One region of the Enterococcus camelliae genome, then DNA from elsewhere that is predicted to be linked to it. Evidence: predicted binding sites of a transcription regulator. Region 1 holds the regulator's gene; the other holds the start of a gene.
What was found. Region 1 encodes HrcA, which represses chaperone genes, less so after heat shock. Its sites were predicted from a motif close to TTAGCACTCNNNNNNNNNGAGTGCTAA; they were not measured.
Positions count from the first base shown of each region.

Region 2: groES (co-chaperone GroES) is a predicted target of HrcA. The motif match lies at 6,036-6,062, and genes of this name have one in related genera.

Region 1 is NZ_JBHUMO010000033.1:2,427-19,297, forward strand. It holds gene hemW (radical SAM family heme chaperone HemW) at 1-823, shown strand, start outside; gene hrcA (heat-inducible transcriptional repressor HrcA) at 984-2,027, shown strand; gene grpE (nucleotide exchange factor GrpE) at 2,050-2,625, shown strand; gene dnaK (molecular chaperone DnaK) at 2,677-4,503, shown strand; gene dnaJ (molecular chaperone DnaJ) at 4,627-5,796, shown strand; gene hemH (ferrochelatase) at 5,916-6,878, shown strand; gene ACFSR0_RS04550 (amino acid ABC transporter ATP-binding protein) at 7,175-7,912, opposite strand; gene ACFSR0_RS04555 (amino acid ABC transporter substrate-binding protein/permease) at 7,913-10,087, opposite strand; gene uvrB (excinuclease ABC subunit UvrB) at 10,334-12,328, shown strand; gene uvrA (excinuclease ABC subunit UvrA) at 12,342-15,164, shown strand; gene rapZ (RNase adapter RapZ) at 15,283-16,167, shown strand; gene ACFSR0_RS04575 (gluconeogenesis factor YvcK family protein) at 16,164-16,871, shown strand, end outside.
Region 2 is NZ_JBHUMO010000012.1:9,452-26,322, forward strand. It holds gene ACFSR0_RS02150 (LTA synthase family protein) at 1-599, opposite strand, end outside; gene nadE (ammonia-dependent NAD(+) synthetase) at 861-1,685, opposite strand; gene ACFSR0_RS02160 (nicotinate phosphoribosyltransferase) at 1,698-3,167, opposite strand; gene ACFSR0_RS02165 (hypothetical protein) at 3,408-4,004, shown strand; gene groL (chaperonin GroEL) at 4,049-5,674, opposite strand; gene groES (co-chaperone GroES) at 5,714-5,998, opposite strand; gene ACFSR0_RS02180 (CPBP family intramembrane glutamic endopeptidase) at 6,203-6,829, shown strand; gene ACFSR0_RS02185 (MBL fold metallo-hydrolase) at 6,917-7,723, opposite strand; gene ACFSR0_RS02190 (two-component system regulatory protein YycI) at 7,774-8,628, opposite strand; gene ACFSR0_RS02195 (YycH family regulatory protein) at 8,630-9,952, opposite strand; gene walK (cell wall metabolism sensor histidine kinase WalK) at 9,949-11,790, opposite strand; gene yycF (response regulator YycF) at 11,799-12,503, opposite strand; gene ACFSR0_RS02210 (zinc-binding alcohol dehydrogenase family protein) at 12,942-13,970, shown strand; gene ACFSR0_RS02215 (ABC transporter permease) at 14,013-14,777, opposite strand; gene ACFSR0_RS02220 (ABC transporter ATP-binding protein) at 14,774-15,697, opposite strand; gene ACFSR0_RS02225 (PLD nuclease N-terminal domain-containing protein) at 15,694-15,906, opposite strand; gene ACFSR0_RS02230 (helix-turn-helix domain-containing protein) at 15,899-16,871, opposite strand, start outside.

The DNA of each region.
Region 1 (16,871 bases):
AAACTATGGCGTAAATCGCGTATCGATGGGTGTACAATCTTTTGATGATCGCTTATTAAAAAAAATCGGTCGCAAACATTCGGCGCAAGATGTGACAGAAACCTTGCATTTACTGGAAGCGAAGGATTTTTCGAATGTGAGTATTGATTTGATTTATGCCCTACCTGGACAGACACTGGATAATTTCCGCCAAACACTAACGCAAGCACTGGCCTTTGATTTGCCCCATTATTCTCTTTATTCCTTGATTTTGGAGAATAAAACAATGTTTATGAATTGGGTGAGAAAAGGTAATATGGTCCTACCTTCACAGGAAGTCGAGTTGCAAATGTTTGAAGAGACAATTGACGCAATGACCAAAGCGGGCAAATTTCAATATGAAATCAGTAATTTTGCTACACCGGGTTATGAGTCTCAGCACAATCTAATGTATTGGGACAATGAAGAATATTACGGTTTTGGTGCGGGGGCAAGTGGCTATGTTGATCAAAAGAGATATCGGAATTTTGGGCCAATCCAGCATTATTTGAAGCCTTTACGCGAAGGAACATTACCAATCTATCAGAGTGAGTCTGTATCAAGAAAAGAACAAATAGAAGAAGAATTATTTTTAGGTTTACGAAAGTTAGCTGGTGTATCAAAGCAGGCATTTGAAAAAAAATTTGGCCAATCGTTTGATGAAATCTATGGAGATGTCGTGACCAGTCTTGTAGCAAAAGGCTGGTTACTAACAGATGATCAACGCGTCGCTCTAACAAAGCAAGGAATGTATGTCGGAAATGATGTCTTTGAGAAATTTTTGTTAGACAAGGAAATAAATTGATGCAACGAACAGTCTAAAATAGAAACAAAAAACCGATTAGCACTCTTTTGTTAAGAGTGCTAATTTTTTAAGGGGAATTTCTTGACATTCTATAGAGATGTGGTATATTTATAATTGTATTAGCACTTAGGTATATCGAGTGCTAACAAGGGGTGATGAAATGATTACAAAAAGACAACAGGACGTTTTACGTCTTATCATCCAGAACTATACCGAGAATGAAATCCCGGTTGGTTCAAAAAAGTTGATGGCGTCGGGAATTGAAGCAAGTTCTGCTACAATTCGAAATGAGATGAAAGCATTGGAAGAAGTTGGTTTATTAGCGAAAACGCACTCTTCTTCTGGACGTATCCCTTCCATCGAAGGATATCGATATTACATCAATCATCTTTTAGAGCCGATGACCTCATCAAAAAAGGATGTAGAGCAGATTAGACGTGGATTGAATCGTGAATTTCACGAGATTAATGATGTGATTCAATATGCGGCTACCATCTTGTCAAAACTGACAAATTATACTGCTCTCTCGCTGGGTCCAGACCTAACTGATCGTGTATTAACTGGTTTTCGAATTGTTCCTTTGAACAATCGACAAATCGTAGCAATCATTGTTACCGATAAAGGTAATGTTGAAAGTCAAGTTTATACGGTGCCAGCTAGTTTTCAGTCAACGGACATTGAAAAAATTGTTCAAATTATTAATGATCGAATGGTAAATGAGTCATTATGGACCGTTTATCAGCGGCTACGGACAGAGATACCTATGACTATGAACCGTTATTTCCAGTCGACAGATGGGATCCTAGACTTTTTCGAACACGTGCTAAGTAAAGCCTTCGAAGAAAGAGTGTACGTAGGTGGACGGATGAATTTATTGGATTATGAAGCCAATCAAGATTCATCAGCCATTAAGTCAATGTACTCATTTATGAAAAATTCTGAAGAGTTGACACAACTCTTTGCCTCAAGAGAGGGAAACTTCCAAATCCGAATAGGTGATGAAATTGGAGTAAAAGTACTTCATAATATGAGCTTAATCCAAGCAAATTACCCAATAAAAGATCACGGGTTAGGAACAATTGCCTTATTAGGTCCAACGAGTATGCCATATTCAAAAATGTATGGTTTGTTGGAAACATTCAGCAAAGAGCTCTCGCAAAAGTTAATAGGCTATTATCAAGAACTAGATCGATCAAATCAGTAACAGTTGAAAGGAAGTTTAAAAAGTGGCAGAACAGAAAAAACAAGAAGCAGAAGAACAAGAACTAGAAGAAAAAAATCTTGCAACTGATGAACAACAAGCTGAATCAACTGATGACAATGCTATGCAAGAAGAAGTTGATCCAATTTTATCAGAGGTTGAAAGCCTAAAAGAACAAGTTGATCAAATGGAAGATAAATTTTTAAGGGCTTCAGCTGAAATTGCAAATATTACTTCACGCAATCGTAATGAACGCGAGTTGTTACAAAAGTACCGTTCACAAGATTTAGCAAAAAAAATATTACCTTCGTTAGATAACCTGGAACGAGCGATGGCTATTGAATCAGAAGATGAACATAGTCAAAACTTAAAAAAAGGGATTGAAATGGTTTTAGAAAGTTTGCGTCATGCTTTAACTGAAGAAGGAATTGAAGAAATCCCTGCAAAAGGGGAAATTTTTAATCCGACTTTGCATCAAGCAGTACAAACAGTACCATTAGAAGAAGGACAAGAGCCAGATACGATTGTTGAAGTTTTACAAAAGGGCTACAAATTACATGATCGTGTTTTAAGACCGACCATGGTGATTGTTGCTCAATAGAAGTAATGATATAGATAAATGAATGAAGTAGATTAAAGGAGAGAATAAATTATGAGTAAAATTATCGGAATTGACTTAGGAACAACAAACTCTGCAGTTGCAGTCTTAGAAGGCGGAGAAGCCAAAATTATTACAAACCCAGAAGGAAATAGAACAACACCATCTGTTGTGTCATTTAAAAATGGAGAAATTCAAGTAGGTGAAGTAGCAAAACGTCAAGCAGTGACAAACCCTAACACGATTTCATCAATCAAACGCCACATGGGCGAAGCTGGCTACAAAGTTGAAGTTGAAGGCAAAACTTATACACCACAAGAAGTTTCAGCAATGATTCTACAATACATCAAAGGGTTTGCTGAAGATTATCTAGGGGAAAAAGTTGAGAAAGCAGTAATTACTGTTCCTGCATACTTTAACGATGCACAACGTCAAGCAACCAAAGATGCTGGTAAAATTGCTGGTTTAGAAGTTGAACGGATTGTCAATGAACCAACTGCTGCTGCGTTAGCATATGGATTGGATAAAACAGATCGTGATGAAAAGATCTTAGTCTTTGACTTAGGTGGCGGTACATTTGACGTGTCCGTACTTGAACTTGGCGATGGTGTTTTTGATGTATTATCAACGGCTGGTGATAACCATTTAGGTGGGGATGATTTTGATAACAAAATTATCGACTTCATGGTTGCTGAATTCAAAAAAGACAATGGCATTGATTTAAGTTCTGATAAAATGGCGGTTCAACGTTTGAAAGATGCTGCTGAAAAAGCGAAAAAAGATTTGTCTGGTGTATCAAGTACACAAATTAGCTTGCCATTTATCACAGCAGGAGCTGCAGGACCACTTCACTTAGAAATGACGTTAACTCGTGCGAAATTTGATGAATTAACAGCTGACTTAGTTGAACGGACAAAAGTGCCTGTACGTCAAGCGTTGAAAGATGCTGGCCTTTCTCAATCAGAAATTGATGAAGTAATTTTAGTCGGTGGATCAACTCGTATTCCAGCGGTTGTGGAAGCTGTACGTAAAGAAACTGGTAAAGAACCAAACAAATCTGTAAACCCAGATGAAGTGGTTGCGATGGGTGCTGCGATCCAAGGCGGTGTGATTACTGGTGATGTAAAAGATGTCGTTTTATTAGATGTTACACCTCTTTCTCTAGGGATTGAAACAATGGGTGGCGTGTTCACAAAATTAATTGACCGTAACACAACCATTCCAACGAGTAAATCACAAGTCTTCTCCACAGCGGCAGACAATCAACCTGCTGTAGATATTCATGTATTACAAGGTGAACGTCCAATGGCAGCGGATAACAAAACATTAGGTCGTTTCCAATTAACAGATATACCAGCTGCACCAAGAGGTATTCCACAAATTGAAGTAACGTTCGATATTGACAAAAATGGTATCGTAAATGTATCAGCCAAAGATTTAGGTACGCAAAAAGAACAAAAAATCACTATTAAATCTTCTTCAGGTTTAACAGATGAAGAAATTGATCGTATGGTGAAAGATGCGGAAGCAAATGCTGAAGCTGATAAAGCAAGAAAAGAAGAAGTTGATTTACGTAACGAAATTGACTCCCTATTGTTCACTGTTGATAAAACAACGAAAGAATTAGAAGGCAAAGTTGATGCAGAAGAATTAAAGAAAGCAGAAACAGCTCGCGATGAATTAAAAGCTGCGGTTGAAGCCAATAATATTGAAGACATGAAGGCAAAACGCGATGCTTTGAATGAAATCGTCCAAAACTTAACAGTAAAATTGTATGAACAAGCTGCTCAACAACAAGCACAAGAAAATCCAGAAGCAGCTCAAGGCGGCGCGGATGACGTGGTTGATGCGGATTTTGAAGAAGTAGATAACGATAAATAATATTGTTATTGAGGGAGCCAAAGTCATTCACTTTGGCTCTTTCTTTGAATTAATTTGCATGCCATTGTATAGAAAAATATGGTAAACTATTACAGTATGAAATAGAAAGATGGAGGGAAGCCAATGGCAACAAAACGTGATTATTATGAAGTCCTTGGAGTGCAAAAAGGGGCTTCGGACGATGAAATCAAAAAAGCGTATCGCAAGCTTTCCAAAAAATATCATCCAGATATCAATAAAGCGCCAGATGCCGAAGAAAAATTTAAAGAATTATCCGAGGCCTATGAGATTTTAAGTGATCCGCAAAAACGTGCAGCTTATGATCAATATGGACATGCTGGTACGAATCCCAATTATGGTGGAGCTGGTGGTGGCTTTGGCGGGTTTGGTAATGGTGGCTTTTCGAGTGCAGGCTTTGGTGGTTTCGAAGATATATTTGAGTCGTTCTTTGGTGGCGGCGGTGGTGGAAGAAGTGCCAACCCTAATGCACCTAGACAAGGAGCCGATTTACAATACATTATCGATCTTACATTCGAAGAGGCAGTATTTGGCGTAGAAAAAGAAATCAAATACAAACGCGAAGAAGTCTGTCATACTTGCGGGGGAAATGGCGCTAAGCCAGGAACTCACCCTGAAACATGTCATAAATGTCATGGTTCAGGTACGATTAATGTTGAGAGACAAACGCCACTTGGTAGAGTAATGAGTCGTCAAACATGTGATGTTTGTCATGGTACTGGGAAAGAAATTGCTCATCCTTGTGAAACATGTCATGGTACAGGTAGTGAAAAACAAACCCATAAAGTGAAAGTAAATGTTCCTGCCGGAGTTGAAGATGACCAACAAATGCGTTTAGCCAACCAAGGAGAAGCTGGGACTAATGGTGGACCTTACGGCGATTTATACGTTGTCTTTCGAGTTGCTCCTTCAGATATTTTTGATCGAAACGGATCAGAAATATATTATGAAATGCCGCTTAATTTTGTTCAAGCTGCCTTGGGGGATGAGGTACTTGTTCCAACTGTTCATGGGGAAATTAAACTGAAAATACCTGCGGGAACACAAACAGGTGCAAAATTCCGATTACGCGGAAAGGGTGCACCGAAGTTAAGAGGTAATGGAACGGGTGACCAACAAGTAACCGTCAAAATTATTACACCTAAAAATCTAAATGAAGAGCAAAAGGAAGCCCTGCGATCCTTTGCGAAAGCGTCAGGACTGAGCACTTCAGAACAACAACCTGAAGGATTCTTTGATAAGGTAAAAGATGCGTTTGGCGGAAAGAAAAAGTAAAAAACGAAATCGGGTCATTTAAAGAAAATTCTAACCATAAATGAGTGTTGAGGATCTTAACATCTATTATTTGGTTAGATTTTTTCTTTTGGAAGAAAATCAAAAAATAGCATATAGCAATGAGGAGTGTTCTTTTGAAAAAAGGATTGATGATTGTTAACCTTGGGACTCCAGATGAAGCGAATCCTAAAAAAGTAAGAGAGTTTTTGGCCTATTTTTTAAGTGACAGCCGAGTAATAAAGATGCCAAAACTATTTTGGAAGATGATTTTACATGCAATTATTTTAAGAGTTAGACCCAAAAAGTCGGCTGAACTTTATAAAAAAATTTGGACAAAGGATGGCTCACCTTTACTTGAATATACCAAAGCGCAAGCAAAGTATATTCAGCAACAACTACCAGATGTACAAGTTGAATATGCCATGTCTTATAGTACACCATTCATCAACGATGTCCTGGATTCCTTTATTGAAAATGAAACGGAATTTTTAACAATCGTACCGTTGTATCCTCAATACTCTGGCACAACGGTCGGTTCAATATTTGATACAGTTGCACAGTATTTCTTAAAAAGTGATAAAATTGTCAATTTTACTTTTTTCCGGTCATATTATAGTCATCCGATATATATTAATTACTATGTAAAAAAAATCAAAGCAGCCATCGCAGAGTCGCCAGTGGATGGGATACTTTTTTCCTATCATGGTATACCTGAACGGTATGAAAAAGATGGAGATAATTATCGAATGGAATGTCAAAAGACGACGGATTTAATTGTGGAACAATTACCTGAATTGGCTACCTATCTATCATTTCAGTCCAAATTTGGCCCTGGAAAATGGCTTCAACCTGCAACTTCTGATTGTTTGCAGGCTTTGCCAAGCGAGGGAGTGAAAAGAATTCTAGTCGTTGCGCCTGGTTTTGTTGTTGATTGTTTAGAAACAATTGAAGAATTAGGGGATGAAAATCGTCACTATTTTCTCAATGCAGGTGGAGTGGAGTACCGTTATTTGGCGCCCTTCAATGCAGACAAAGAATTAGGTGATCTGATTATTGACCTTTATACAAATCCAACCAAATAAGCGAAACAATTGCTCAGTGATTCCTCGGGAATGGCTGAGTGTTTTAGACTCTAGAATAGTTGATATTGTTACTCGAAATGAATAAGGATATCAACTTTTTTGTGATCGCTGATTGTAAAAGTAAGCTAGAGATTTAAAAAAGTCATTTGTACTGTTCGCAAGTGATACTATCTTAAGTGTATCGAAGTAGAAAATAGCCAAAAATTCTACTCGAAATTCATGAAAAGAAGAAAGACGAAATTGTTTCAAAAAAAAGGACGCTGCAAGAAAAGTTGTGCAGTGTCCTTTTTCTTCATTTAAATATTTAATACTTTGTTTAAGAAATCTTTTGTTCGTTCATTTTGAGGATTTTCAAAGATTTGTTGTGGGGTACCATCTTCTAAGAAATTGCCACCATCTATGAACATGACCCGGTTAGCAACTTCTTTTGCAAAGCCCATTTCGTGCGTTACAATGACCATGGTCATGCCTTGTTTGGCTAATTTTTTCATAACATTTAAGACGTCACCTACCATTTCTGGATCAAGTGCCGAAGTTGGCTCATCAAACAACATAATATCTGGATTCATGGCCAATGCGCGTGCGATAGCTACCCGTTGTTTTTGACCACCAGATAAACTTTCGGGGTACATATCTTTTTTTTCGCTTAAACCAACTGTTTCCAGTAGTTTGATTGCACGTTTTTCCGCTTCAGTTTTGCTCAGTTTTCCTAAATCGGTTGGGGCAAGAGTAATATTCTCTAGAACTGAGAGATGAGGAAACAAATTAAAATGTTGAAACACCATACCAATATGTTGACGAACAAGGTTAATGTCCGTATTTTTATCTGTTAGATCAGCACCGTCAACGATAATTGCTCCACTTGATGGGTCTTCTAAACGATTCAGGCAACGTAGAAAGGTGGATTTACCTGAACCAGAAGGGCCGATGATACATACTACTTCCCCTTCATTAATAGAGACATTGATGTCATTGAGAACAGTGTTATCGCCATACTGTTTTACTAAGTTTTCAACTAGAATTTTTTCAGCCATTTAGTTCACCTTCTTTTCTAAAACTTTTGCTAGTCGGGTTAAAGCGGTAATAACAATCAGATACATAACCGCAATAATAAAGTAGACATACGTACTTTGCAATGTGCTGGCAACAATAATTTTTCCAGTTTGCAAAAGTTCTACCACTCCGATAACAGAAATAATCGTTGTGTCTTTTAATGAGATGACAAATTGATTGACAAAAGATGGAATCATAATTTTTACAGCTTGAGGTAAAATAATTTTTTGCATTGTCCGACCATAAGAGAGACCTAAACTCCGTGAAGCCTCCATTTGACCAATAGGGACAGCGTTGATTCCACCTCGAACAATTTCAGCTATATAGGCACTGGCGTTTAAGGTCAATGTAATAATACCAGCGGCAAAATCAGGAATCGTAATACCAGTCGCGCCTGATAACCCAAAGAAAATGAAGAAGGCAAGTACCATCATCGGTATTCCTCGAATAATATCAACATAGATTGAAGCAACCACCCTTAGTGCTTTAACAGGTGCAACACTCATTAATCCGAAAATCACCCCGACAACTAATGCAAGAGCGAAGGACACCAACGCAAGAATCATGGTTTTTCCTAAGCCAGTTAAGAGTTGTTTGTAATTGTTTTTCAGAATGCCCCACATAGTAGAATTATCTGCTTTTTCCGTTTTTTCTTCGGAAGACTCACTACCTTCAGAAATATAAGAGTTAACAATCTTATCATATTCACCGGTACGTTTCATTTCAGCCAAGGCTTCATTAAACATTTCAATTAGTTCTGGATTTTGCCCTTTCTTTACAGCAAAGCCATATTCACCACCAGTTTCTTTCGCAATAGGTGTTGCAAGTTCTTGACCTTGAGAAATAGCATAGCCAATGACAGGATAGTCATCCATAATGGCATCAACGGCGCCAACTTTTACCGCTTCATACAATTGATCTGCTGCATCATAATTTTTGATCTTGTATCCATACTTGTCTTGATTTTCTTTTAGAAAATCGGCGCTCTCCGTTCCAACTTTTGCCCCAACCTTTTTTCCTTTCAAATCTTTATAAGTTTTAATAGTTGCATTGTCCTTTTTCACAGCAATTTGAATGCCGCTTTGGAAATAAGCATTTGAGAAATCAAAGGACTTTTTCCGTTCGTCGGTCATGGTCATACCAGCGATCATACCATCGGCTTGATTTCCCTCCACTGCTTGCACTGCCGCTGAGAAACCGATGTATTTTATTTGAATAGTAAAACCTTGTAGTTCGGCAGCTCGCTTCATCAGATCAACGTCAATTCCAACATATTCGTTGGCTGAATTTTGAAATTCAAACGGCGCAAATGCCGAATCACTTGCAATAACATAGGTAGCTTTTTTAGGTGTAATCTTTTTCATTTCCTCGCTGTTGGTTGAATTCTTATCATCGGTGTTTGAGGTAATGTAATTTGCAACAATTTGATCATACTCACCCGATGCTTTTAACTTTTTTAAACCATCGTTGAATTGTTTTAATAATTCGCTATTTTTCCCCTTTTTTACAGCAAAGCCATACGAGTTTCCTTTTTCAGGTTCACCGACTAATTTTAAGTTTTGCCCTTTGGTGATTGCATAGCCTAAGACAGGATAGTCGTCAAAAATTGCTTGGACGGTTCCGTTGTCACTCGCACCGTATAAACCTGTTGCGTCATCATATGTCTTGACGGAAAATCCATATTTATCTTTGTTTGCTTCAAGAAATGTGGCACTTTCCGTTCCAACTTTTGCCCCAACCGTTTTGCCCTTTAAATCATTATAAGATTGAATGCTTGACTCGTCTTTTTTAACGGCCATTTGGATGCCACTATCGAAATAGGGATCTGAAAAATCAAAACTTTTTTTGCGTTCGTCCGTAATACTCATGCCGGCAATCATACCATCTAATTGACCTGACTGAACACCTTGAATGGAACTGTCAAATCCCAAAGGACGGATATTGACTTTGAATCCTTGCTCTTTGGCAATTGCATTTAGTAAATCAATATCAATTCCAACATACTTTTTCGCGTCATTTTGAAATTCAAAAGGAGCAAATGTAACATCAGTTCCTATTTGATAGGTCTTTTCCTCGGCTGAGACGGTTTTTGTAGAAACTAAAAAAAGCGTCGTCATGATAGAAAAGAGTGTTAAGAAAAATAACCTTTTTTTCATTAAATAATTCCCCCTTATTTTCTTAAAAACATCAAAAAAATGTAAATGTTTTTAATAGATGGTTAATTATAACAAGAAGTGAAAGATTTTCAAAATATTTTCTGACATACCATGTAAGGAAAAGTGACAAAATAAAGTTGGTTGGTGAATGCTAGTTCTTGTTAAAAAATCATTCGGAAAAATAGCGAAACTATGTTCGCTATGGTACACTAGGTGCATGCAGTGATAGAAAGAGGAGCGTTGTTTATGATCGATCGAATCACAACCAATCAATTTAAATTAGTATCCGTTTATCAGCCTTCCGGAGATCAACCAGAGGCAATTAAGCAACTGGTAAATAATATTAAGGCTGGCAAGAAAGAGCAAATTCTTCTGGGTGCAACTGGTACTGGAAAGACGTATACGATTTCGAATGTGATTCAACAGACAAATAAGCCAACCTTGATACTGGCACACAATAAAACATTAGCAGGCCAGTTGTATGGGGAATTTAAAGAGTTTTTCCCGGATAATGTGGTGGAATACTTTGTAAGTTATTACGATTACTATCAACCTGAAGCCTATGTACCCTCAAGTGATACCTATATTGAGAAAGATGCTAGCATAAATGATGAAATAGACAAATTACGGCATTCTGCTACTAGTTCATTATTAGAACGAAACGATGTGGTGGTTGTAGCGTCTGTTTCTTGTATCTTCGGTTTGGGATCACCTTTTGAGTATCAAAAACAAGTTGTCTCGATTCGTGAAGGAATGGAAATTTCACGAGATGAGTTGTTACGGCGCTTAATTGATATTCAGTTTGAACGAAACGATATCGACTTTCAACGAGGACGATTTCGGGTACGCGGTGATGTCGTTGAAATATTTCCTGCTTCAAGAGATGAACGAGCGTTACGTGTTGAATTTTTTGGTGATGAAGTTGATCGGATTCGGGAAGTGGATGCATTAACTGGCGAAGTTTTTAACGATACAGAGCATGTCTCAATCTTCCCGGCCACTCACTTCGTAACCGATGAGAATCACATGGAAACGGCTATCAAGCAAATTCAAGAGGAGCTGGCGTTGCGCTTAGCATTTCTTCGAGAACACGATCAGTTACTTGAAGCGCAACGGTTGGAACAGCGAACCAATTACGATATCGAGATGCTTAGAGAAATGGGGTATACTTCAGGGATTGAAAACTATTCTCGTCATATGGATGGACGCAAGGAAGGTGAACCCCCATATACGCTTCTGGATTTTTTTCCAAAGGATTACTTGATGGTCATCGATGAATCACACGTGACGATGCCTCAAATCAGAGGCATGTATAACGGAGACCGTGCGCGCAAACAAATGCTAATTGATTATGGCTTTCGCTTACCGTCTGCTTTAGACAATCGGCCCCTTCGAATTGAAGAGTTTGAAGAGCACATTCATCAAATTATCTATGTTTCAGCGACTCCTGGTCCTTACGAATACGAACATACCGATACGGTCATCCAACAAATTATTCGACCAACTGGCTTGTTAGATCCAGAAATAGAAGTTCGACCAATCATGGGACAGATTGATGACCTTGTTGGAGAAATTAACGAACGAGTTGAAAAAAATGAGCGGGTCTTTGTCACAACATTGACGAAAAAAATGTCTGAGGATTTGACAGATTACTTAAAAGAATTAGGAATCAAGGTAAAATACCTACACAGTGACATCAAAACATTAGAACGAACAGAAATTATTCGCGATTTACGTCTAGGGGAATTTGATGTTCTTGTCGGCATTAATTTGTTACGTGAGGGATTAGATGTTCCTGAAGTTTCATTGGTAGCAATTCTTGATGCCGATAAAGAAGGCTTTTTAAGGAGTGAACGTTCGCTGATCCAAACCATTGGTCGAGCCGCTCGAAATGCATCAGGGAAAGTTATTATGTACGCCGACAAAATGACCGATTCGATGGCCTTAGCCATTGAGGAAACGGCCCGTAGACGTAGGATTCAGGAAGCATATAACCGGGAACATGGCATCACACCGGTGACCATTAAGAAAGAAATCCGCGATTTGATTCGTATTTCTAAAGTAGCAGAAGAAGTGCCAGCCTACAATACGGCGAAATTGAGTGACTTAACGAAGAAAGAAAAACGTGAATTAATTGTAAAATTAGAAGCAGAAATGCGAGAAGAAGCCAAAGCGTTACATTTTGAAACGGCGGCTACATTAAGAGATACCATCTTAGAATTAAAAGCTGAATTAAGTTAGGAGGACCCCGTTGGTGGCTAACGATAAAATAGTGATACACGGTGCACGAGCGCATAATTTAAAAAATATCGATGTGACAATTCCACGAGACAAATTAGTGGTTATTACGGGATTATCCGGTTCGGGAAAGAGTTCGTTAGCGTTTGATACGTTGTATGCTGAGGGCCAAAGAAGGTATGTTGAGAGTCTTTCGGCTTATGCTCGGCAATTTTTGGGGCAAATGGACAAACCAGATGTAGATAGTATTGATGGTTTGAGTCCAGCCATTTCAATCGATCAAAAAACGACAAGCAAAAATCCTCGTTCAACAGTTGGAACAGTCACTGAAATTAATGATTATTTAAGACTGATGTTTGCCCGCATTGGCCATCCTATTTGTCCAAATGATCATGTTGAAATAACCAGTCAATCTGTCGAACAGATGGTGGATGAAGTATTGGCTTTACCCGAAAAAACGCGAATTCAAGTAATGTCTCCAGTCATTCATGAAAAAAAGGGGCAACACAAAAAAGTATTTGAACGAATTCAACGCGAAGGATATGTTCGAGTGCGAGTGGATGGAGAAACCTTTGATATTTCAGAAATTCCTGATTTAGAGAAAAATAAGAAACATTCAATTGAAATTGTCATTGACCGCTTAGTTGTCAAGGATGGGATACGTTCAAGACTATTTGATTCATTTGAGGCCGCTTTGCGATTATCTGAAGGGTATGCGATTGTTGATGTGATTGGCGAAAAGGAATTATTATTCAGTGAACATTATTCTTGTCCTTATTGTGGCTTTACAGTAGGGGAACTTGAGCCAAGATTATTTTCATTTAATGCGCCATTTGGTGCTTGTCCGGATTGTGATGGGTTAGGAATGAAATTAGAAGTTGATTTGGATTTAGTAATCCCTGATTTTTCAAAAACATTGAATGAAGGGGCAATTATACCTTGGAATCCGATTAGCTCTCAATATTATCCTCAAATGTTAGAACAAGCATGCCAAAGCTTTTCCATTGATATGAATACACCGTTTCAAGAGCTACCGCAAGCACAGCAAGATATTATTTTATATGGTTCAGGTGAAAAACCGTTTCATTTCCATTATCAAAATGATTTTGGCGGCATACGTGATGTAGATGTTCCTTTTGAAGGTGTTGTGACGAATATCGCAAGAAGATATCAGGAAACTTCAAGTGATTACACGCGTGAGCAAATGAAGCTTTATATGACGGAATTGACTTGCCAAACCTGTCATGGCTATCGCTTAAATGAACAAGCCCTTTGTGTCAAAGTAGGGGGCATTCACATTGGTCAATTGAGTGAAAAACCAATCAACGATACGCTAAATTTTATTGAACAGTTACAATTGTCTGAACAAGAACAAACGATTGCCAAACCAATTATGAAAGAAGTTCTTGACCGGTTAAGCTTTTTGCGAAATGTTGGCTTGGATTATCTAACCCTTAGTCGTTCTTCAGGTACTTTGTCAGGTGGCGAGGCTCAACGTATTCGACTAGCAACGCAAATCGGATCCAATCTGTCTGGTGTTTTATACATTTTAGATGAACCGTCCATTGGGTTGCATCAAAGAGACAATGATCGATTGCTCCATTCACTAAGAGAAATGCGTGATTTGGGCAATACACTAATTGTTGTTGAACATGATGAGGACACGATGAGAGCGGCTGATTATTTGATTGATATTGGTCCGGGTGCGGGTGCCATGGGTGGAGAAGTAGTTGCTGCAGGAACACCTGAAGAAGTAGAAAAAAATCCCAATTCTTTAACAGGTCAATATTTATCGGGCAAGCGAAAGATTCCTGTTCCAACTGAACGTAGAAAAGGAAACGGGAAAAAAGTAACGATTTACGGTGCGGCTGAGAATAATTTAAAAGAAATTGATGTCGCAATTCCATTGGGAGAATTAGTAGTTGTTACAGGTGTTTCTGGATCAGGAAAATCAACACTGGTCAATCAAATTCTTAAGAAAACTTTGGCACAAAAAATTAATCGGAATAGTGCAAAACCAGGTAAGTATAAACGAATTACTGGATATGAAGAAATTGAAAAAATTATTGATATTGACCAAAGTCCGATTGGAAGAACACCACGAAGCAATCCAGCCACCTATACAAGCGTTTTTGATGACATCCGTGACTTATTCGCACAAACAAATGAAGCAAAGGTTCGGGGATACAAAAAAGGCCGCTTTAGTTTTAATGTAAAAGGTGGACGTTGTGAAGCTTGTCGAGGAGACGGCATTATTAAAATTGAAATGCATTTCTTGCCAGATGTGTATGTTCCTTGTGAAGTATGTCAAGGTAAGAGATACAATTCTGAAACGTTAGAAGTTCATTATAAAGGGAAAAATATAGCTGATATTCTTGCTATGACTGTGGAAGATGCGGTGGCGTTTTTCCAACATATTCCAAAAATTCATCGGAAATTACAAACGATTGTGGATGTTGGTTTAGGTTATGTCACACTTGGACAACCAGCTACCACTTTATCAGGTGGCGAAGCTCAACGAATGAAATTAGCCAGTGAGTTGCACCGAATCTCTACAGGAAAGAGCTTTTATATTTTAGATGAGCCAACCACTGGATTGCATAGTGAAGATATTGCTAGATTAATTACGGTTCTGCAACGGTTAGTAGATGCTGGAAATACCGTGTTAATCATTGAACACAATTTAGATGTGATTAAAACGGCCGACTATCTAATTGATTTGGGTCCTGAAGGTGGCGCTGGAGGAGGAACAATCATCGGGACAGGTACACCTGAACAACTAGCCGAAAACGATAGAAGCTACACAGGCTATTATTTAAAAAATGTGTTAAATCAATAAAACAATACGAATTTCCTATCTATAGCCGGGAAATTCGTTTTTTTATGGAAAAAAATAGCAATGATACGCCCGGAATGATATAATGGTATAATTGAACAAAAGAAGGGAGAGAAACATAATGGTAGATAGTTTAGAACTGGTTATAGTCACAGGAATGAGTGGAGCTGGAAAAACAGTTGCCGTTCAAAGTTTTGAAGATATGGGTTATTTTTGTATCGATAATATGCCTCCTTCTTTAATTCCAAAATTTTGGGAACTCATTAAGGAATCAGGAAAAATTACAAAAATTGCGCTAGTTATTGATATGCGTTCTCGCTCTTTTTTTGAAGAATTACAAGGAATGTTAATTGACATTGAAAATACAAAATTTATTAATACGAAAATTCTTTTTCTGGATGCCACTGATGAAGAGCTTGTCTCTCGCTACAAAGAAACTAGAAGGGCGCATCCCTTGGCTATGGATGGGTTAATCACTGAAGGCATCAAAAAAGAACGCTCATTATTAGCTGATTTTAAATCTCAGGCCACGTTAGTAATTGACACAACCACACTGACACCAAGACAATTGCGCGAAAAAATTAATGAAGAATTTCGTGCGGCAAGTGGAACCGGCTTTCGGATTGAAATGGTTTCATTTGGTTTCAAATACGGACTACCAATTGACGCAGATATTGTAATGGACGTTAGGTTTTTACCAAATCCCCATTATGTACCAGAATTACGACCGCTAACTGGCCTTGATAAACCGGTCTATGATTATGTAATGGCTTTTCAAGAAACCGAGGATTTTTATCAACAATTTAGTAAACTTTTGCTGACAATCATGCCAGGGTATGTCAAAGAAGGCAAAAGTAGTTTAACCATTGCAATTGGTTGTACTGGAGGGCAACATCGCTCCGTAGCACTTACCAAACGTATTGGCGACTTACTTGCAAAAGACTATCATGTCAACATCACGCATCGCGACAAAGACAAACGAAAGGAAACGGTGAATCGTTCATGACAATGAAAACGTATCGTTTAAAAAAACCACGTGTTGTTGTTGTCGGTGGAGGAACTGGTTTACCAGTTATTCTGAAAAGTTTGCGCAATCAAGGCATGGATATTACCGCTGTGGTAACAGTAGCTGATGACGGTGGCAGTAGCGGCGAAATTCGGAAATCAATAACCATGGCCCCACCGGGAGACTTGCGCAATGTTTTGGTTTCATTATCAGATATGCCCAAACTGTATGAAGATATTTTTCAGTATCGGTTTAAACAAGAGGATCATTTTTTAGCGAATCACGCCTTAGGAAATTTGATTATTGCGGCCATTTCTGAAATGCGAGGAAGTACGTATGATGCTGTCCAACTGTTAGCTAAAATGATGCATGTCGATGGGCATATTTATCCTTCGTCGGAAAAACCCTTGATTCTCCATGCTGTGTTTCAAGATGGGACCACGGCGATAGGTGAATCAAGTATTGCCAAAGAGCGTAAAACTATCGAGCATGTCTATGTCACCAATCAAGAAAATCAAGAAGAACCCAAAGCAGCTAGAAAAGTGGTAAAAGCTATCTTGGAAGCTGACGTGATTGTTCTTGGTCCGGGGAGCCTTTTTACAAGTATTCTACCAAATTTAATGATTCACGATATCGGTCAAGCAATTCAGGCAAGTCAAGCTGAGAAAGTGTATATTTGCAATATTATGACCCAAAAAGGTGAA
Region 2 (16,871 bases), on a different contig from region 1:
TAATAATTCATCTCTTGAGAATAAGGAACCCAGGTTGCTGTTCGATTATAGGCTTTACGGATGACGTTCGATTGATTATTAAAATCACTGCAATATACCAAAAAACTTGCTGACAGGATGAAACCACCGATTCGTATGATTTGGCTCTTTTTTGAAAATTTGAAGCTGCAATAAATACTCCAACTCGCTACTACTAAAGTCAATAAAATAATCAGAATTGCCATAATAAAAAAAGGTGTGCCAACTATATCCCGTAGCATCTGCCATTGAAACAGCATCTTCAAATCATCTGGATACAAAGGTTCATTTCGTAGCTGCATTTTTTGATACGTTGTTAAACCTACCAAACCAATAATGACACTGAATAGCAAGCTGCTATACCGCAGTTTTCCCAAAATACTCCAAATCAATACTAAGAACATCCATAAGATGAGACAACCTAACATAAATTTACTCGTGTGCCACGAGAAAGCAAATCGAAACGCAGTAAGAAAATCTAAATTATTTTGACACCATTGCAAATACAAATTGCCTATCACGGGAAGAAGCAGGCTCCATAGAATCGTTAAGAAGAAGGGGCCCTTTTTTCGTTTGTTCATTTATAGAATCTCCATTCTAGCTAGGATATTTTTAGGCATAATAAAAAAAGAGGAAACATTTCTGTTTTCCTCTTGACGTTGTTAACAGAGTCTTCCCCAAAACTTCTGCATAATTATTATATGATATTCACAATCGAGTTGCAAACAAAACCCTTGTTACTTCATGCGAACAAAAAAACCACATGGCTAGGTGAGCAAAACAAGGCGTTCAATCTCATGATTTTCTAGCATGTGGTATTTTTTGTTCATGAATCAAATAGTTTACTTCCAAAAATCGTCGAAAATGGTAATTGGTAAATGACGTTTATGTTGTGTTTTTAACCACCAATTTTCAATCGTTTCTTTCGCTTGAACTGCAATTTCTTTTCCTTCTAGATAATCGTCAATGTCATCATAAGTAACCCCTAATGCAACTTCATCCGCAACTAGTGGACGACCATCTTCAAGATCAGCCGTTGGAATTTTTGTATAAATTTCGGCTGGTGCGCCAAGCGTTTGTAACAATTGCTTTCCTTGACGTTTATTGAGTCGGAAAATTGGTAGAATATCCGCTCCTCCATCACCAAATTTGGTAAAGAAGCCAGTAATATTCTCAGCAGCATGATCCGTTCCAATCACCGCACCTTTTTTTTCACTTGCTATTGCGTACTGTGTAATCATCCGTTGACGCGCCTTCATGTTTCCCTTATTAAAATCACCCACAGTGATACCAGTTTCTTCGATAGCTGCCGCTTGAGCGTCGACGGCCCCTTTTATATTCACACGAAGGGCGATGTCTGGTTCAATAAAGGTCAAAGCGCGCTGCGCATCCGCTTCATCTGCTTGTTCCCCATAAGGAAGTCTTACTGCAATAAATTGATAATTTGGATTTCCTGTTTCATTTCGTAATTCCTCCATAGCCAATTGGGTTAAACGCCCCGCTAAAGAAGAATCTTGTCCACCACTAATACCCAATACATAGGTATTAAGAAATGGAAATTTTTTCATATAGCTTTTTAAAAAGTCGATACTTTTTCGAATTTCTTCTTGAGGGTCAATCCTTGGTTTTACCCCTAGTTCTTGAATAATTTCTTGTTGCAGTGTCATACAATAGCCTCCTTATTCTGTCCCTAAATCTTTGACGTAATCTCGAACCTCTGCCATAATTTTCATCTTATGATTCCAACAATCCGTCGACAAATCAACTGGATACGGCTGAGGATTCAAATCACGTTTGTATTCGTCCCATAACGAATCCAGTCGCTCTTGCGAGAATTTTTTGATTTCATCCAATTTTGGTAAATGATACACTAGCTCACCCTTTTGATAAATATCTTGCAAAATTGGCCGTGCATGAAAGTCACGGACAGTTTTATTAATATATGTGTGGACAGGATGAAACATGAAAATCTCATCTTCTTCTCTTGGATCCTCATCCCATAGTGTGACATAATCACCTTCAGATTTGCCATTCGATTTTCGAGTAATTCGCCAAACTTGTTTCTTCCCGGGAGTTGATACCTTTTCAGCATTACTTGATAGCTTGATTGTATCTACCATCTCACCATTGTCATTTTCGATTGAAACCAATTTATAAACCGCCCCTAATGCTGGTTGATCATAAGCCGTAATTAATTTTGTCCCTACACCCCATACATCAATTTTTGCTTTTTGCATCTTTAAGCTTAAAATAGTATTTTCGTCTAAATCATTTGAGGCATAAATCTTTGCTTCTGGAAAACCGGCTTGATCCAGTTGTTCTCGAACTTTTTTGGAAATGTAAGCCATATCGCCACTATCAATTCGAACACCTAAAAAACGAATGCGATCGCCCATTTCACGAGCGACTTGAATGGCGCATGGAACACCCGATTTAAGTGTATCATAGGTATCAACTAAGAAAACACAGTCTTTATGCGTTTTTGCATACGCAATGAAGGCATCATAATCATTTCCATAAGATTGCACAAGCGAATGCGCATGTGTCCCACTCGCAGGAATGCCAAAAATTTTGCCCGCTCGAACATTACTTGTGGCGTCAGCTCCACCAATATAGGCAGCTCGCGTCCCCCAAATGGCTGCATCAAATTCCTGAGCCCTACGTGAACCAAACTCCAAGAGTGGATCTTTCCCTATGACTGATTTGATTCTAGCAGCTTTTGTTGCAATTAACGTTTGAAAATTAATAATATTTAGTAATGCTGTTTCAACCAATTGTGCATGTGCAATTGGACCTTCCACTTGAATGATGGGTTCGTTACTAAAAACCAAGTCCCCTTCTAGAGTTGAACGCACATCACAAGCGAATCGAAACTCTTTTAAATAGGTCAAAAACCCTTCTTGGTACCCACCAATTTCGCGCAAATACTGTATATCTGTATCCGTAAAGCGCAAATGATTTAAATAATCGACTAAACGTTCCAACCCTGCAAAAATAGCATACCCATGTTTAAATGGCATCTCTCTAAAATAGCATTCAAAAACGGCGTGCTTATCTGCTCTGCCAAGCTCCCAATACGTTTGCATCATATTAATTTGGTACAAATCGGTGTGTAAAGTGAAACTATCATCTGCATAAGTTTTTTGCATGACCCTAACTCCTCTACATATTCTTTCCCTATATTATAACAGAATAGCCGAATAGTAGCGCAAAGATTTTTTTCACAAAGAAAAAAAGAAGCAGAATTACTCTACGGATTTTCTATCATGCTTTCACCAGTGTCCTTTTTTCACTAAAAAGCTATAATAAAATCATGTGAATCATTCTTTCCTCCAATAGTCATTAACTGCTTTAAATAAAAGAAATGAATCGAAAGGGGTCGCAAAAAAATGAAAAAGTTGATTACTTTATCCGCGTTGTCGTTACTCTTTTTCGTTGGCTGTAGCAACAAAACAAATGAAAACCATGTCCTAAATACCACTACATCAAGTTCACAATCAGAAAATCGTTCTCTAAAAAATGAGCACACCACCCAATCAAGCTCCTCTGAAACAACTCAAACAAGTCTTAAGAGCTCAACTGAAGCAAACACTACCCAAACAAATGAGCAATTTCCAAAGATTACCAAACAATTTTTAAATGGAACAACTTGGTACGAGGGCAATACAGCGGGAATAGAAAACCAACCTCGCCAAGGTTTTAAAAATGATCAGTTTCAAGATTTAATTGGGAATTCAGTAGATTACGAAATTATCATAGAACCATCGAAAACATATACTGTATTAGACTATCGAAAAAATGTAACTGTTCAAGTAGATCTTGCAACGAAAATTAAAGTAAATAAACCTAGATTGGACGGTACTTATCAGGAGGTTACGTATTTTTTGTACTACAAATATAACGGAACATTAATGATTGTCACAACTAACGGTCCTGTCGGTGATCACCCGTTTACAAGTTATCCGCTAGAAAGAATCAATAACTAAAAAAAGCCTCTAAACCCTGTTATATCAGAGTTTAGAGGTATTTATTACATCATGCCGCCCATCATTGATGGATCCATAGCAGGTGCAGCAGGTTTTGCAGGTTCAGGTTTGTCAGCAACCACCGCTTCAGTTGTTAACAACAATGCAGCTACAGAAGCAGCATTTTGTAAGGCAGAACGAGTTACTTTCGTAGGATCAACAATTCCAGCCTCAACCATGTTTACCCATTCTCCAGTTGCAGCATTAAATCCAATACCAAGTTCAGAACGTTTTAATTTGTCAATAATTACTGAACCTTCATAACCAGCATTTTCAGCAATTTGACGAACTGGTTCTTCTAATGCACGGACAACAATACGAACGCCTGTTGCAACATCGCCCTCAGCTTCAATCGCAGCCACTTTTTGGATAACATTAACTAACGCAGTACCACCACCAGAAACCATTCCTTCTTCAACGGCCGCACGTGTCGCATTCAATGCATCTTCAATACGTAGTTTTAATTCTTTTAGTTCTGTTTCAGTAGCTGCCCCCACTTTGACAACAGCTACGCCACCGGCTAGTTTTGCCAAGCGTTCTTGTAATTTTTCACGGTCAAAGTCTGAAGTAGTATCTTCGATTTGTTTGCGAATCGTTTGAACGCGAGCAGTAATGGCATCTTTGTCGCCAGCACCCTCAACGATGGTTGTATTGTCTTTATCAACAACAACTTTACTTGCACGACCTAACATATCAATTGTCGCGTCTTTTAATTCAAGACCCAAATCTTCTGTAATAACAGTACCACCTGTTAAGATAGCAATATCTTCCAACATCGCTTTGCGGCGGTCACCAAATCCTGGTGCTTTCACGGCCACAACATTAAAGGTTCCACGAATTTTGTTTAAAACCAATGTTGGTAATGCTTCTCCATCGACATCATCCGCAATGATTAATAGGGGCTTGCTTTGTTGCAAAATTTGTTCTAATAATGGTAAAACATCTTGAATGTTGGAAATTTTTTTATCTGTAATTAAAACATATGGGTTGTCCAAGACAGCTTCCATTTTGTCATTGTCAGTAACCATATATTGAGAAAGGTAACCACGATCAAATTGCATACCTTCTACGACATCTAATTCCGTTTCAATTCCTTTTGATTCTTCAATTGTAATTACGCCATCATTGCCAACTTTTTCCATTGCATCGGCAATATAATGACCAACTTGTTCACTACCTGATGACACAGCAGCAACTTGGGCAATTGCTTCTTTAGAATCCACAATAGTTGAAATTGCATGTAATTGTTCAACGGCTGTTTTCGTTGCCAATTCAATCCCACGACGAATGCCTAGAGGGTTGGCTCCAGCTGTCACATTTTTCAATCCTTCACGCACAATTGCTTGTGTTAAAACTGTTGCAGTTGTCGTACCGTCACCTGCAATATCATTTGTTTTTGAAGCAACTTCTGAGACAAGTTTTGCTCCCATATTTTCAAAATGATCTTCTAACTCGATGTCTTTTGCAATCGTTACACCATCATTGGTAATTAATGGAGAACCGAATCCTTTTTCCAATACAACATTACGACCTTTAGGGCCTAATGTTACTTTTACTGTATCCGCTAATTTATCAACTCCACGCAACATTGCTGCACGTGCATCTTCTGCAAATTTAATTTCTTTTGCCATAATTCTCTTTCACCTCATTAATAGTAGTTGTTGTGTCTTTTATTCAACGATTGCTACAATATCCTTTGCAGCAAAGATCATGTATTCTTTTCCTTCGTATTTCACTTCAGAACCGGCATACTTTTCAAATAACACAGTGTCGCCAACCTTTAATTGAACAGGTGCAAGCTCACCATTATCCAATACGCGACCTTCACCTACTGCGATGACTACACCCGTTTGAGGTTTCTCTTTAGCAGCAGAAGCCAATACAAATCCTCCAGCAGTCTTTTCTTCTTCTTTTGATACTTCGATCAATACTCGATCACCTAATGGTTTTAACACGGTCTATCCCTCCATAAAATAATAGGTTTTGGTTTTATTAGCACTCTTGCTGTAAGAGTGCTAACTTACAAAACTAATATTACTCATTTTTCCTTTTTTATGCAAGTCTTTTCCCTTTTTTTCTTAAACTTTTTCTATAGACTAAAATCGAGGATTGTATCTTTCAGTTGAATCATTATACTAATCCTAAAGGGGGAATTTTTTTTGACCACAAGAAAATATGGATTATGGACAATCCTAATCTATGCTATTTGTTATTTTTCACCTGCTCTATTTCCAACTGTTTCTTCCGCTCTATGGGCTACCATCGTATTTTATCTTGGCAGTGCTTTTTTTGTTAGTTGGCTCTATCGAACGAGTCAGTCAAAACTTGATTTTGAGATGCAACCAAAAGCTTGGAAAACCAGTATATTATGGGGAATCTTAGGTATCTTCTTAGCTATTATCTTGCAAAATATTGCGATTCTTTTAGAAACGGCTTTGTTTGGAGAATCAGGGAATTCTCAAAATACTGCAAATATCCTGTCATTTATTCAAAGCAATCTCTTATTTGTTTTAGCAGTCTCTGTTGGAGGGCCGATTTTAGAAGAGTTCGTCTTTCGACGGGCATTAATTGGGATTTTGCAAGAAAAAATCCCTTTATGGTTTGCAACCATTGTTAGCAGTTTACTTTTTGCCGTGATGCATGATGATGGCCATATTCTGCTCTACACTTCTTTAGGCATTTTCTTCAGTCTCCTTTATATTAAAACTGGTCGAATATGGACTTCGATTATTAGTCACGTTGGCATGAACTCACTCGTCGTTTTCATTGGCTTGTTGTCAAAATGATGTGTCCTACAGTAAGTTAATGTGTACTTACTTGGGATTGTTTTCAAAAAAATGTGGGAGGTGCGTCTGCACCTCCCACTAATTCGGTTATATCGCAAATAATTGAGTCGCTTTATCAGGGTCCGTATCATAAACCTGAAACGCCTCTCCGACTCCCTTGTCGTACTCTCTTAGAACCGTTTCCATCGTAAGATGTGCTAATTCTTTCAAATTATTCTCACGACTAAGGTGTCCCAAATAAATTCTTTTTGTTGCATCACCTAAAATATCGGTCATCACTAAAGCGCCATCTTCATTTGACAAATGGCCTTTATCACCTAAGATTCGTTGTTTCAACGGCCAAGGATATCCCCCCATCCGCAACATTTGTAAATCATGGTTGCTTTCCATGAGATAGGCATCTGCATTGCGAATCACGCCACGTACTTGATCACTACAATACCCTGTGTCCGTAAGCATTACAAAAGATTTTCCATTTTTATTAAATTTATAAAATTGAGGTGCTGCTGCATCATGTGACACACCGAAACTTTCGATGTCCAAGTCACCAAAAGATAAGGTAGCACCCATTTCAAATAAATACTTTTGTTCTACTGGGACATTCCCAATCAATGGATCCATTGCTTCCCATGTTTTTTCATTTGCATAGACAGGCAAATGGTATTTTCGTGCCAACACGCCAACTCCATGTATATGGTCTCGATGTTCATGAGTAACAAAAATGGCATCTAACTCATCAGGTGTTTTTCCGACTTCATTTAGCAAAGAAGTAATTTTTTTGCCACTTAATCCCGCATCAACAAGAATCTTCTTTTTTTCACTTTCTAAATACAAAGAATTTCCTGTACTTCCGCTAGCTAGAATACTCACTTGAAACGCTTTTTGATTCTTCATTTCTCTGAAATCCCTTCTATCAACGCTCTTGTATGAGTATACTCCAACAATTAATAATTTTCTACTTTTCGAACAGATGCATTGGTGATGATTCGGTTACTAAAAGCGTTGACGATTTCAACTTGTTTGGACTTGTCAGCTTTTTCCATTGCAACAAACCAAGCTGGTACATAAACATTCTGTCCACGAACATTTAAAATCAAGGTGTAAGCCAACTGTATCCATTCAATCTTTGATTTTTTAGCAATTCGATTATTGATATATAGTGTATTTATGGCATCTTTTTCCGAATAAAGTTTCATTTTTTCTCGCAATGGAGTCAAATTTTCCACATAAGTTTGCGTGTAATCTTCATTGATGTATTGGTCATTTTCATTGTTAAAGGTGAAAATTAATTGACTGGAAGAATCATTTATGGGAATTCCTTCGTAGCTTTGAGTCGCCATCAGTTCAATTTGGTCATCGCCAAAAGTAGAAAAATGTAGTTGGTACGTATAATCGTTTCCTTTCATTACACGTTTTTTCCAGTAGGCTTGACTGGCTTTTACTAATTGGTCTTTCTCTTGAACGAAAAAACGCTCTGTCATGGTGTGTGTCAATTTGCCCCTGTCAAATTTGGTCATCCCATCATTCAATATTTTTTTATTTGCATTAACATCTTCATTGTAGAGAGCCTGCATCATTGTCGGCGTACCGGAAAGATAGTAGCCTGTCAGGTTTTCACTAGATAACCGACCATCAAACGTAATGTTATCATTATCCAATCGTTGTTCAATCGCTATTTTCTGACTTGATGGTGATATAATGCTTTGATCATTTTTTGAACCCATATAGATATTAATCAGAAAGACATTTACGCCTAAAAAAGCGATGAAAAAAATCCATTCAATTCGCTTAAATCCCATTTTAGTCGCCCTCGCTTTCTTGCAATTCAGTTACCAACGAGTCATGATCCTTCCATTGCTTATCATAATTAATATACCAAGTAGGTACCAAATCCACGACGCCAGTATCCTTGATATCGTTCCATTTATAACCGATAACAATCGCTGTGATTTTCGTCAAATCAGCCCCATGGTTCTTCAAATTTTCCAAAACTTGCCTACTGGCCGGAAGTTCAACTGTTTGATCAGAAGGTATTGGAATTTGAATTGTATTCATATTTGCATCAATCCGAACAGACCACGAATTTGATTGCCGATTTTTTGTAAATTGCGTAGCGACTAACCCTTCTTTATTTGAACTAAAAACAGGGTATCCTTCAACAAAAACACGGTAATCAATCGCATTCCCATTTCGATTCATAAAACGTAAATTACCATAATTTGTTCCCAAATACCGGATGTATTCATAGCTTTCCTTATACAAATTATCATTAATATCTGTCACATTCGTATCGCGAAATTCGACTAAACTGTCCTGTGTTTGTACAGTCATAATTTCTGACTGATCGACAATCATTAAATCAGAACTATCATCACTACTTTTCGCATCAGAAGGATTCGTAAAAAAGCTATCTCTAAAAATAGTATATGATTGAACAGAAGAAATATAACTATATAACTTTAATTTGATGGGCTCATTTGTTAGATACTGGCTGCTAATTAACGATGTATCTGAGACGACTGTATACCAATTGGCTTCACTATCTTTTAACAACGTCTTAATGGTATCAAAGTTTCCTTCAAAAGTTGCTTCAACCTCCGTTTTTTTGATTGAATTTAAAAAACGGAAGGTTCCTGAATCATAATCAATTTGAGCATGGTCAAATTTTAAGTCTTTTTCCTTTATTGCTTGATCCAAAGTTAACTGTAAATGAAAAAGATTGATACATTCAGATAGTGCCATTTCATTCATTAGTGTTAATTCGACACCATTTTTTAATTGGGTTTTCTCATTAAACGCCTCCAAAGTAGGATATTCAATAACGTTTGGATGCGTCATCTTGGTTGACTCAATGGTTTTAACCATTTTTTTTATTAACACTTCTGAGCTCGTTTCTTTTGCACTGCTTTGGGAGACACTCACCAGTTTCAAAGGTAGGAAAACATCGGCTAGACTTCGTGGACTTGCTTCTTTGTCACTGCCTGCTTGGTTACTTTGAGAAGTATTCAAATCGTTCGTCCCCGTTTTATTGCTTGGATTCAACCAGATTAAATAAGATAGATAAAAACTTAACACAATCATCGCAATCAATCCCAAACGAAGTATCATACGTTTCCAACTCATTCCCACCAGTCCTCCTCATATGGCTCATACGGTAAACTTATATAGAATGTTGAGCCATAGTTTTCCTTACTTTCCGCCCAGATTGCGCCACCATGTGCCTTAATCACTTCTCGAGAAATAGCCAATCCAAGACCAGTCCCCCCTTGCTTCCTGGCACGTGCTTTGTCCACTCGATAAAAACGAGTAAAGATTTTTGCTAAATCAACTTTTGGAATCCCCATTCCTTGGTCACGGATGCTCAATAGGATATGGTTGTGGGTTTCTGATAAAGCCACCGTTATGACGCCACCATCTGGTGAGTACTTGATAGCATTATTCATAATATTGTCAATCACCTGAATCATGCGGTCTGTATCCACCTCAACCCATAAATCTCGTTGAGTGAAATCACGACGAATGACATAACGCTTCTCTTCGCTAGTGACCATCATATCGAAACGGTTAAGAACAAAATGAACCAATTCATTAAAATTGACAAATTCCTTTTGCAGTTGCGCATTGCCGCTATCCATTCTTGAAAGGCTTAATAAGTCATTAATCATTCTGATCATTCGGTCTGTTTCATCCAATGTCACTTTTAAAAAGTTGGGAGCAATTTCCTCATCCCGCCAAGCCCCGTCACTCAAAGCTTCTAAATAGCTATGCATACTGGTAAGAGGGGTGCGTAATTCATGGGATACATTCGAAACAAAATCCCGACGTTCCTTTTCCGTTTTTTCTTGTTCAGTCACATCATGAATCACGGCAACAATCCCAGAAATAAAACCGGATTCTCTTCGAATCATAGAAAAATCAACTCTTAAAATTAACTGTCCGCTTTCAACTTCGCTAGACGAGCGATGCAACAACATTTCATTTGAATTTTCCAAAAGCGTACGCAATGTATACTCTTCTTCAATCTCCAATAGTTTTAAGATGGATTGCCCAATGGCTTCCTCTTCATTTTTTTTATCTAACAATGAAAGGGCCATATCATTAATGGTAATGACTTTCCCACGGCGATCGGTAGCAATTACCCCATCGGTCATATGTGATAGCACACTATTCAGACGATTGCGTTCGGATTCAATCGCTTCTTGTGTTTCCTCGATTTGTTCCGCCAGTTGATTAAACGTATCCGCCAACTGACCCAGTTCATCCTGAGCATGAATAGCCACTTTGCCGGAGTAGTCCCCTCTTGCTATTCTAAGAGCCTGTTGCCTCATTTCACCAATTGGTTGTGTAATGGAACGAGCAACAAAAAGAGCAATCACCATTGAAATAAAAGCAGCAATTAACGAAGCAGAGATGAAGATGACCGCAATGTCATTAATTTGATCGTATTCTTTCTCAAGATTGCTCTTGATATAGAGCGCACCTATCACCGCCTCACCCGTTGGAGATTGAATTGGCTGTACATTGATTTGTACGCGGTTGCCGGTCGTTGAATCTACCGTGACAAAGCTTTTCACCGTAAAATCATCCATATCACGATAATCATTTCTTTTTCCAATTGCACTTTGATCATTAACATTCGTAGTTGCCCGAACAATTCCCTTTTCATCAACTACACGCATTTCAATAATTTCTGAATTATTGTCATTATCTAAAAAACGCTGAATGGCTGCATTGGTCGCATTGGTATCATTGTCATCTTGTTTACTCAATTCTGAACTGACCATGTAAGCAACATTGGACGCTTTTGTATTCATATCCGTAATAAAATTATTAATTGTTGAACGTTCTAATCCCCGAATAAAATACGCCCCGATAATCTCGATTGATAAAAGCAAAATCAAGATAAACGTCAGGGCGATTTTAAAGTTCACTGATTGAACGAAGCGAACTTTCGTCTTCATATCGTTTCTTACTCCTGTTCTGGATTACGTAAATAATAGCCAACTCCACGACGAGTCGCCAAGTAATTGGGATGACTAGGATTGTCTTCAATTTTTTCTCGCAAACGTCTCACCGTAACATCGACCGTTCTTACATCACCAAAATAATCATATCCCCATACTGTCTGTAACAGATGTTCACGTGTCATCACTTGGCCAATATGCTTAGCTAAATAGTGCAGTAATTCAAACTCCCGATGTGTTAACTCAATGGCCTCATTGTGTTTTGTTACCATGTAGGCATCGGGATGAATGGTTAAATCACCAATCGTTAATTCCGAATTGGTTTGCTCTTCTGCTTCCTTAGCTGCTGCGGATCCGCGACGTAAGTTTGCTTTTACGCGAGCAACCAACTCTCTATTTGAAAAGGGCTTGGTTACGTAGTCATCTGCTCCTAATTCAAGTCCCAAAACTTTATCAATTTCAGAGTCTTTTGCTGTAACCATAATGATAGGCATATCAAACGTCTTTCGAACTTCACGGGCAACTTCTAAACCATCCATTTTCGGTAGCATCAAATCAAGTAAAATTAAATCTGGTTCGACTTCACGCACTTTTTCAAGGGCTTCTTCCCCATCGTAAGCGGTGAAGATTTCATAACCTTCTTTACTTAAATTAAATTTGACAATATCTGAAATTGGTTTTTCATCATCAACTACTAATATTTTTTTCACTCGGGTTCACCTCGTTTTTTCTTTCCGAATAACTTAACACTTCCATTATACATTATTTTGATTTGTGTTTCATCTTTCCATTTTTTGACGAATCAAATAAAGGAATTACTCTTCATTGATAGGTTATCCCTTCCATCGTCGACGTATCAGGGCAGCTTTCTAATCTGGACAAACCAAAAGAGCCTATCGGTTTGGGGAACCGATAGGCCGGAGTAAAAAATGAAAAAGTGTTAGGGTTGTCTTAAAATAAGACTTTGTTGGTATGGGTAAATACTACCAAGCAAATATGAATAATTTGTGAATTTTTTTTTCGATTTCAGTTAAATTGAGAATCACTAAAAAAAAACACATTAATTGTCCATTAAAAGAACTTCCCTGTGTTGCTTTTCTCTTTTACTGGTATACTAAAATTTAAATAAGCGAAGGTTGGTGAAGTAAATGACAAATTTAATGAACGCAGTTGGGTTTTATCATGCCTTGCCTTTAAGCAATCCTGATAGCTTCCTTGATCTTTCTGTGCCGGTACCAGAAGTAACAGGACATGATTTATTGGTGGAAGTAAGAGCTATTTCAGTCAATCCTGTTGATACAAAACAACGCTTGGTAGAACCCAAAATTGAGAATCAACCACGAATTTTAGGGTTTGATGCTTCTGGTATTGTCAAAAAAGTTGGTCCTAATTGTACGCTATTTGCACCAGGTGATTCGGTTTTTTATGCAGGAGATGTGACGCGCCCAGGTAGCAACAGTCACTACCAACTTGTTGATGAACGAATTGTTGGCAAAAAACCTACGCAAGCCACTTTTGCTGAAGCCGCCGCGATGCCTTTAACCTCTCTCACGGCCTATGAAGCACTTTTCGAGCGATTAGCTATTTCCAAAAACAAGTTAGAAAACAAAGGGAAAAGCATCTTGATTATTGCAGCTAGCGGGGGTGTAGGCTCCATTGCTACCCAACTTGCCAAACATGTTGGTCTAACTGTGATTGGCACAGCCTCACGCCCTGAGACGGTAAAATGGACCAAAGACCACGGAACAGACATCGTATTAAATCATCACCAACCATTACAACCGCAACTAAAAAAGTACGGGTACGACCAGGTTTCTTTTATTCTCTGTTTAAATAATACGGACGCGTATTGGGAGACTATGGCAAGCATGATTGCACCTCAAGGGAAAATCTGTTCCATAGTTGAAAACGAGTCGCCACTCGAGTTAGGCAAATTAAAAAGCAAAAGTGCTACCTTTGTTTGGGAATTTATGTTTACCAAAGCCATGTATCAAACACCTGATCTACTTTCTCAACATGACATACTAACGACAATCAGCCAGTTATTGGATCAAGGAGTCATCCAAACAACGCTTTCTGAGACTATCCATCCCATCTCTGCAGCAACAATGCGACAAGCTCATAGAAAAATTGAGAGCGGTCAAATGATTGGTAAATTGGTATTGGAAAATTACTAAAAAAAGGTGTGCAACGGTTGAATAAAACCATTGCACACCTTTTTATATTTTTTTGCGATTCATCAAGCCAATGCTTGCGAATAATCCACCAAAAATAGCCAGCACTGTAAATCCAATTGACCATCCAAAAGAACGAAAACTCATTTTTCCTTGGACAAATGCCATATTTTTTGAGACCAAACTAATGGGATTGTAGCGTGTTAGTTGATCAAAAAAAGCCAGAAAAAATAACAGTCCGACAACACCCATAACAACCAGTAGTCCTCCATATGAGCTTCGAATAAGGATAGAAGAAAAAAGAAGAAGCGTAAGTAAAAAGATGCCAAAAAGCCATAATGCAAGCACTCCTTTTAATACATGGGGGGAAGCATTATCAGGAAAATAAAACCGAGTGTACCCATACGTCACTGCAAAACAGCAGACCAAACTAAGTGTCCACTGAATGAACATGTTCAACCACTTCGCCAACACAATTACCTCCCGTTGCAATCCTTTTGTTACAAAAGGAATCAACGTTCCCTTCATTAGTTCCCCACTGACACATTGATGATAAAGTAGACAAAAAACAAGAAGCCCTAATTGATTCACATTTTTATAAAACTGAACCCAAGAATCAACCGATGTCGGTTTTGGTACGGAAATAGTCATCTTACTATCAGTTACCAGTTGAAGTAATTCTGGCGTAAACTTCGCCGTCAATGGACTCAATACACCGAAAAAAAAGAAAAGACTAACTAAAATCAATCCCTTTGTCGTTCGCCAACTTTCAACCCACTCTTTTCTAGTAAACACCAACAATTGTCTCATTTCGTCACCTCCAAAAAGATTTCATCTAATGTAGGCTCGATTGCTTCGAAACGCAGAGGAGCTATTTTTTGTTCAACAAATAAAGAGGATAGTTGATAGGCAACTTTCTGATAGGATCCTTGATAAAATAAGGTCATTGTTCGAGAATTTTCTGTTTGAATCATAGTAATCTCAGTCAAGTTTTTGATTGTTTCATACCAACTCTGCATGATCTTTTCAGATTCCCATTCCAATCGGATTTTGGGTGTCGTATAGGTTGCTTTCAACTGATCCAAAGTCCCATACGCCATAATTTTTTGCTGATGCAAAATACCTACGTGATCACAAATGCGCTCCACATCTGATAAAATATGCGTCGAAAAAAGGATGGTCATGTCCTTTTTTAAGGATTGCAATAATGCTAAAAAATCATGCCTTCCCGTTGGATCCAACGCAGAGGTTGGCTCATCACAAATTAAGATTTCTGGATTATTTAATAGCGCCTGTGCAATACCAAGCCGCTGCTTCATACCTCTGGAGAAGCCACCAATTTTATTTTTGGCATCCGCTAAACCCACTTTTGCTAACATTTCTTTCACTTTCTGCTCACGTTCTGCCTTTGGTATGCCAGTAATTTGAGCACATAGTTGCAAGTATTCCGGTGCTTTCATATAGGAATAAAATGCAGGTACGTCAGGCAAATAGCCAGTAAAACGATTGGTTTTTGTTTCCCCATAATGGACCTGTTCCTGATTGATAAAAATGGTGCCACAGTCTGCACGTTCGAGCCCAACTAATAGTTTCATCAATGTCGTTTTCCCCGCACCATTTTCCCCAACCAAACCAAAAATTGTCCCTTTTGGAATAACTAAATCAATGGCTTCGAGAACCGGCTTTTTTTGAAATGATTTTGTGAGTCCGTTGATCTCAATCGCATTCATTCGGCATCATCCCTTCCAAAAATAAAGTAGCAAATTGGACCGACAATTTGAAAAAAAATAACAATCAATAACCAAAAAACACGGTTTCCCACACGATAGCGCTTATGCTTCAAAATGTGCCAAACAGCTGTCACCATCAACCCTATCTCCACTAAAATAATCGGCAGTAATAGTGGCCAGTATTCAAAAAAAAGCTGCATTTTATTCATCCGCTTCTCCCCTTTTCTTTAATCGTTTTAGACGTCCCAAATAGCGCTGAAATTCTTCACTTGATTGATAGTTTATAAATGCAGGATGTTGTTCAAAGAGCTGTACTAGTGAAGTTTGAATAAGCGGCCATTCTCTAGGTGTTTGATTACCTAAAATTAATTCATCAATCCACTGATCTACATTTATAAAGTAAGCATCCGCATGAAGAATCGTCGGAGATTGAGAAGTCTCCATTAGTGTTACAAGTTGATGAAATTGACGGCAAACAGCTTCTCCTAAACCGAGTTGCGCAAAGCCAACTGTACTAGCGGACAAAAAAGAAACGACCAACAACGGATGAACTTTTTTAAAATTATACGTATCAATAATCTCCTCCGTTTGTCTGACTGTAATTTTAAATTTTTCTGGCTGATTGAGTAATAGTTGAAGATAGTTCGTCGTCAAATTGATTAGAAGACAAATATACTGATACAACGCAGTCTGATAAATAGCATCCGCCACTTTTTCTTCGCCTTTTAATTGAAATGCGCTTGCAATCAAGGTTTCGGCCGGTAGAATGGTTGGAACTTTTTCTCCCAGCAGAATGAGCACTTCCTCAGGGCGCTGCAATAGAAGCAAAAGATAGCCTTCAAGCTTCAAAGATTGGTCGATTACTTCACGCTCAGTGGATTTCTGTCGAACATGGACAAAAAGTTGCTTGATTTCCTCAAGATACCGTTGTCTTTGATTGGAATCATTGCTTTGGGGCAATTGATCCAAATGATTCAACAACAAAATGCCCATCTGGAGAACCAATGGATAACAATTATAGTATCGCCTCGTAAACTGCCGAATTTCTTCTAGCGCACTGGGATCAGATACTTGTTCTAAAGCAACCGAAAATGATTGATAAAAATGGCGAATTTCTTCTTTTGATAATTGAGCATTATCATTTACTAATTCGTCAATTGTCACATTAAAATAA